Regions from separate parts of the Streptomyces sp. P13-3-3 genome, predicted to be linked through region 1. Evidence: riboswitches for the same ligand, from Rfam matches in the RefSeq annotation. Region 1 holds a riboswitch; the other holds the start of a gene.
The links. Region 1 has a riboswitch for glycine ahead of gcvP (aminomethyl-transferring glycine dehydrogenase). Riboswitches for the same ligand answer to the same signal wherever they lie in the genome.

Region 1 (3,397 bases):
CCGGCAGGGCGTCCTCCCGCGCGGCGGCGTCCAGGGACTCGACGTCGGCCTCGACGCCGAAGGCGCGCCACACGGCGGCGAGCTGGTCGCGGGTGGTGGTCTCGTCGCAGGCGACGGAGACGGTGTCGGCGTCGACGAGGCGCAGGTTGACGCCGTTGTCGCGGGCGGCGGCGACGACCTCGGCGGCCCGGCCGGCGACCCGCACGGTGAGGGTGTCGAAGAAGGAGCCGTGGACGACCTCCGCGCCGCCGGAGCGCAGGCCCTCGGCGAGGATCGCGGCGTAGCGGTGGGTGCGGCGGGCGATGGTCCGCAGGCCCTCGGGGCCGTGGTAGACGGCGTACATGCCGGCCATGACGGCGAGCAGCACCTGCGCGGTGCAGATGTTGCTGGTGGCCTTCTCACGGCGGATGTGCTGCTCACGCGTCTGCAGCGCCAGGCGGTACGCCTTGTGGCCGTCGGCGTCGACGGAGACGCCCACGAGGCGGCCGGGCAGGCTGCGGGCCATCTTGTCCTGGACGGCCATGTAGCCGGCGTGCGGTCCGCCGAAGCCCATGGGGACGCCGAAGCGCTGCGTGGTGCCCACCGCGATGTCCGCGCCCAGCTCGCCGGGGGACTTCAGCAGGGTGAGGGCGAGCAGGTCGGCGGCGACGGTGACGAGCGCGCCGCGCTCGTGCGCCTGGTCGATGACGGGCTTGATGTCGCGGACGGCGCCGGACGCGCCCGGGTACTGGATCAGGACGCCGTTGATGTCACGGCCGTCGAGGTCGGCGGGGATGCCGTCGCTCAGGTCGGCGACGACCACCTCGACGCCGGTCGGCTCGGCACGCGTCTCGATCACGGCGATCGTCTGCGGCAGGGCGTCCGCGTCGACCAGGAACAGGCCCTTCTTGTTCTTGCCCATGCGCCGGGACAGCGCCATCGCCTCGGCGGCGGCGGTGCCCTCGTCCAGCAGGGAGGCGCCGGAGGTCGGCAGACCGGTGAGCTCGGCGACCATCGTCTGGAAGTTCAGCAGCGCCTCGAGCCGGCCCTGCGAGATCTCCGGCTGGTACGGCGTGTAGGCCGTGTACCAGGCGGGGTTCTCCATGACGTTGCGCAGGATGACCGGCGGGGTGAACGTGCCGTAGTAGCCCAGGCCGATCATGGAGCCGAGGACCTGGTTGCGGTCGGCGAGGCCGCGCAGTTCGGCGAGCACCTCGGCCTCGCTGCGGGCGCCGGGCAGGTCCAGCGCGTCGGCGTTCTTGATGACGTCGGGCACGGCGGCGGCGGTCAGCTCGTCGAGCGAGCCGTAGCCCACCTGGGCCAGCATCTTCGCCCGGGCCTCGTGGTCGGGGCCGATGTGGCGCTGCTCGAAGGGGATTCCCTGTTCGAGCTCGGAGAGCGGGGTACGGGGGGCAGTCATTGAGGAGGCCTCCTGGTCCGAACGACCTTCGAGGGGCACCACGGCGCAGGTGCCCGGACGGCCTCCCCCTCTGTCATCTCAACCTGAGAGTTTCACCGGGACGCCGCTGGCGGTCCGGTTTTCACCGTCGGTGAGAGCGGAAGCCGTCGACACCCGCCCTGCTTTCCAGAGTGACCTCGTCCGTGCGGTACGTGTGCCTGAGAGATTCCGGGGAGGATTTGCTCCTTCGGCGCCTCCGGTGGTGCCTGGAGGACTCTCCCGCACGGGGTCAGCGGCCGTTGCCAGCGTACCAGCGAGGTCCGGACCCCGGCCTTCGAGTGGCCGTTCCGCCGATTGTGCCTTTCTGTAGTGCTATCGGATGAGTTTGCTACGAGTGGAGGGCCCGTGCAGACCGACATCGACCCGCGCCACCTCATCGGCCGCAAGGCGTACGACCGCAACGGCACCCGCATCGGCACGATCGACGAGGTCTACCTCGACGACGCCACCGGTGTGCCGGAGTGGGCCGCGATACGCACCGGCCTGTTCAGCCGGGACGCCTTCGTGCCCCTGGAACCCAGCGAGCTGATCGACGGGGCCCTGCACGTGCCGTTCGAACGGTCCCTCATCAAGGACGCGCCGGACTTCGGCGTCGGCCGCCACCTGTCCCCGGAGCAGGAGCTCCAGCTGTACCACCACTACGGCCTGGACGTGGGCGCCCCTCCCCCGCTCCCGGACCACGACTTCGGCAAACTGGCGGGCCAGGAGTAACCGACACGACGGGGCCGGCGCCTCCGACAACCGCCGGCCCCACCACCCCGCACCCCGGCCGCCCCGCCGACCCACGCGCCAGCCTCCGGCCCCGCCTCCACCACCCGACAGGCTGACGGCCCCCGGCCCCGGCTCGACCGACTGACGGCGCCCGGCCCCGGCTCCACCGCCGGCCCGGGACCCGGCGTCCGGCCCACAGCCCCGGCTCTGGCCGCCCGGCCCAGGCCCGGCGATCACCACCGGCCCGCAACGCATAGCCGGCAACGGCGCAGCTCCGTCAGCCGGCGGTGCCTTACGGTGCGCCGCGAGGCCGCGAGGTGCGATGGGCCGTCTCGCACGCGCGGTGGCGAGCCGAGCCCCGTAGACGCCGCCATCCGACCGCCCGCGGGACAGCGGCAGCACGGCGAGCTTCCGGGCCCGACCTCTCCGAAGGCCGGCTCCAGAGGCAAGCCCGCCGACCACGTCACGCGGCCGCCCTCACGCGGTGAGCCGGCGCTTGTCCACGCCCGCCGTGCGGTAGGGCCGTGAGCAGCGGCTCCGCGAGTGCCGGCTCCGCAGGGGAGCCGACCGCCCATACCGCCGACCGACCTCGCGCAGCCAGCCGGAGCAGCACAACAGCGAGATCTCCGGCCCGACCTCCGCAAGTGCCGGCTCCTCAGCGGAGCCGACCGCCCATGCCGCGCCGTCGCCTCCCGCAGCCAGCCGGGCCCGTAGGCACCCGCATCCGGTCACCCACGGGACAGCAGCAGCAAGGGCCGACCCCTGCCCGACCTCCGCAAGTGCTGGCCTCTCTGGGCATCCGGCCGGCGCTGTCGTGGGGCGGCCGTCGCGCGGCGCGGCGGCCAGGGGCGGCGTGCCCGCGCCGCTCGGCGTCACGCCTCCCCGGCGCGGGCCCCGCCCGCGCCGTCACGCTTCCGGAGGACAAGGCGGAGGCGCCTCCGGTGGTCGCATCGGCTGGGGGAGGTCCGGTGGCGTCTCCACCAGCGGCAGCGGATCCGCTGCCTCCAACGCCGGGTCGTCGACGCGGAACGTCTTCACGCGGCCCGGCGCCGAGCCGGGTGTCTCGAAGCGGACCGTCACCCGGCCGAGGCCGCTGCCCTGCACCCATCCGTGCCCGTACTCGGTGTGCCGGACGTCGTGGCCCGCGGACCAGCGCCGCTCCACCGGGACCTCCGGGCGCGGCTCGGGCGCGGGCTCGGGCTCCTCGCCGTCGGCGGGCTCCTCCCCCGCACCGCCCGCCGCCTGGGC
Region 2 (3,397 bases), 2.0 Mb from region 1:
ACCCGGCACAGGACGTGCGCCGACCCGCCAGCCGGTGCCACCGCCCCGGTGCACCGGACATACGCCGCTCGATCAGCCCGGTGAAGCCGGCCCGACGCGGGGCGTGCGCCTGCCGGTCGGCCGGTGGAGCCGACCCGGCAGCGGACGTACGGCGTTTCGATCAGCCGGCGGAGCCGGCCCCCCACCAGACGTGCGTCGGCCAGTCAGCCGGTGAAGCCGATGCGCCGCAAGGTGTTCGCCGCGTCCCGGTCGACGAGCACCGCCGAGGCGCAGCCCTCCGGCACGCGTCCTGACTCCACCGCGTCGAGCAGCCGTCCGCACGCCGTGCGGTGGCGGCGGAAGGCGTAGCGCGAGACGCCCCGGCCGCGCTCCAGCTGCCCGGCCAGTGCCTCCTCGGGCGGGACGTCGAGGAGCAGCAGATGCAGTGCGGCCCCGCGGCGGCGGGCCTCGCGGGCCAGCCAGCGCCGTACCCAGGCCTGGGTGCCGCAGTCGTGCACGACGACGGGCCGGCCTGAGCGCAGCACGCGGCGCAGTCCCGCGTAGTGGGCGAGCCGGACCAGCGGGCGGTAGACCGCGTACGGCAGGAGGCGGGGCATGCGGCGGTCCCAGCGGTCACGGGCGTCCTGGGAGTCGACGCGGTCCTCGTGCACCGTGCGCCGCATCAGCGTGGACTTGCCGCTGCCGGGCAGTCCGGTGACGACGACGAGGTCACGGGGGCCGAAGAGCAGGGCGCGGGGGCTGCGTCCGGAGCGGGCGCGCAGGTCCTGGACGAGGGCGGCGGGCGCCGTGTCACGGGCGCCGCCGGCCCGGTGGGCGTGCTGCCGCGGCAGCGCCACGCCTGTGGTGGCGGCGTACGCCGTGGGCCTGTTCACCGTGGTCGTCCTCCCCCTGGGGCCGGATACGGTGTCCGATCCCCGCAGCGTGTAAAGAGAAGGTAATGCCAGGTCGCTCGCGGTTGCGTGCTCATACCGCTACAGGCCTGTCACAGCTCCCTGTGACCGAGCCTGCACGAGCGGTGCACGCCCGGCAAGGGTCCCCCTGCCGGTGTCCCCCGATGCGTGCAATGATGTGCGCGCCAACTGCATACCGGCCGTTTGAATCCGCGCGGGAGAGTCCCCGGCACCGTGTGCCGCCGGGGCGCCGAAGGAGCAAGTCCCTCCCTTGAATCTCTCAGGCACCGTTACCGCGCGGGCGAGGCACATCTGAAAAGCGGGCCGCCGTGGCAGTGCTCCGGGGCCCCACCCAAGGTGCAAGTCCTGATCGCCGTGTCACCGGTGGTCATGGCGAACCTCTCAGGTTCCGATGACAGATGGGGAGGAACGACCTCGCTGTCATGCCCCTGGGAGACCGACCGATGAGCAGTAACGAACCCCGCCGCACCGCGCTCGATGCCCTGCATCGGTCGCTCGGCGCGACGATGACCGACTTCGCCGGCTGGGACATGCCCCTGCGCTACGGCTCCGAGCGGGACGAGCACAACGCCGTGCGCACGAGGGCCGGCCTGTTCGACCTCTCGCACATGGGCGAGATCACGGTCACCGGCCCGCAGGCCGCCGCGCTGCTGGACTTCGCGCTGGTCGGCAACATCTCGGGGGTGAAGCCGGGCCGCGCCCGCTACACCATGATCTGCCGTGAGGACGGCGGCATCCTGGACGACCTGATCGTCTACCGGCTGGGCGACACCGAGTACATGGTCGTGGCCAACGCCTCCAACGCCCAAGTGGTCCTGGACGCGCTGACCGAGCGGGCCGCGGGCTTCGACGCCGAGGTGCGCGACGACCGCGACGCCTACGCGCTGCTGGCCGTGCAGGGCCCCGAGTCCCCGGCGATCCTGCGCTCCCTCACCGACGCCGACCTGGACGGCCTGAAGTACTACGCCGGCCTGCCGGGCACCGTGGCCGGGGTCCCCGCGCTGATCGCCCGCACCGGCTACACCGGCGAGGACGGCTTCGAGCTGTTCGTGAAGCCGGAGCACGCCGTGGAGCTGTGGCAGGCGCTGACCAAGGCGGGTGAGGGCCACGGGCTGGTCCCGTGCGGTCTGTCCTGCCGGGACACGCTCCGCCTCGAGGCGGGCATGCCGCTGTACGGCAACGAGCTGAGCACCTCCCTCACGCCCTTCGACGCCGGTCTCGGCCGGGTGGTGAAGTTCGAGAAGGAGGGCGACTTCGTGGGCCGCGCCGCCCTCGCCGAGGCCGCGGAGCGCGCCGCGAAGAACCCGCCGCGCGTCCTGGTCGGCCTGGTCGCCCACGGCCGCCGGGTGCCGCGCGCCGGGTACGCGGTGGTCGCCGGCGGCGAGCGGATCGGCGAGGTCACCTCCGGCGCCCCCTCCCCCACCCTGGGGAAGCCGATCGCCATGGCCTACGTCGACGCCGCCCACGCGGAGCCGGGCGCCGAGGGCGTCGGTGTGGACATCCGCGGCAGCCACGAGCCGTACGACGTCGTGGCGCTGCCGTTCTACAAGCGGCAGAAGTGACACCGTCGTAGGCAGCCTCCGGGCCGTCCCCGCGCGTCCGTGGCCCGGGTGTGCCACCCGTCCGGCCGCGTCCCGCGCCCTCCCCGTCATCAGCAGTTTCCCGCGTACAGGAGAATTCAGGCCATGAGCAACCCCCAGCAGCTGCGCTACAGCAAGGAGCACGAGTGGCTGTCGGCCGCCGAGGACGGCGTGTCGACGGTCGGCATCACGGAGCACGCGGCCAACGCGCTCGGCGACGTGGTCTTCGTCCAGCTCCCCGAGGTCGGTGACACGGTGAGCGCGGGCGAGACCTGCGGCGAGCTGGAGTCCACCAAGTCCGTCAGCGACCTGTACTCCCCCGTCTCCGGCGAGGTCACCGAGGTCAACGAGGACGTGGTGAACGACCCGGCGCTCGTGAACTCGGCCCCCTTCGAGGGCGGCTGGCTGTTCAAGGTGCGGATCACCGACGAGCCGGCCGACCTGCTGTCCGCCGCCGAGTACGACGCGTTCACCGCGGGCTGAGGAGCCGGATCCGCATGTCGCTTCTGAACACGCCCCTGCACGAGCTCGACCCGGCGGTCGCCGCCGCGGTCGACGCCGAGCTGCACCGGCAGCAGTCCACCCTCGAGATGATCGCCTCGGAGAACTTCGCCCCGGTCGCGGTCATGGAGGCCCAGGGCTCGGTCCTGACCAACAAGTACGCCGAGGGCTACCCCGGCCGCCGCTACTACGGCGGCTGCGAGCACGTCGACGTGATCGAGCAGATCGCCATCGACCGGGTGAAGGAACTGTTCGGCGCCGAGCACGCCAACGTCCAGCCGCACTCGGGCGCCCAGGCCAACGCGGCCGCCATGTTCGCCCTGCTCAAGCCGGGTGACACGATCATGGGTCTGAACCTCGCGCACGGCGGGCACCTGACCCACGGAATGAAGATCAACTTCTCCG

Region 2: it holds a riboswitch for glycine, as region 1 does, so the genes downstream of both, gcvT (glycine cleavage system aminomethyltransferase GcvT) here and gcvP (aminomethyl-transferring glycine dehydrogenase) in region 1, are expected to answer to the same signal.

Annotation. Positions count from the first base shown of each region.
Region 1 is NZ_CP192228.1:2,624,994-2,628,390, reverse strand. Features, by position in the region: gene gcvP (aminomethyl-transferring glycine dehydrogenase) at 1-1,399, opposite strand, end outside; glycine riboswitch at 1,575-1,670, opposite strand; gene ACQZOG_RS11890 (PRC-barrel domain-containing protein) at 1,784-2,149, shown strand; gene ACQZOG_RS11885 (DNA polymerase IV) at 3,056-3,397, opposite strand, start outside.
Region 2 is NZ_CP192228.1:4,590,277-4,593,673, reverse strand. Features, by position in the region: gene ACQZOG_RS21105 (AAA family ATPase) at 204-872, opposite strand; glycine riboswitch at 1,096-1,196, shown strand; glycine riboswitch at 1,197-1,319, shown strand; gene gcvT (glycine cleavage system aminomethyltransferase GcvT) at 1,355-2,473, shown strand; gene gcvH (glycine cleavage system protein GcvH) at 2,597-2,974, shown strand; gene glyA (serine hydroxymethyltransferase) at 2,989-3,397, shown strand, end outside.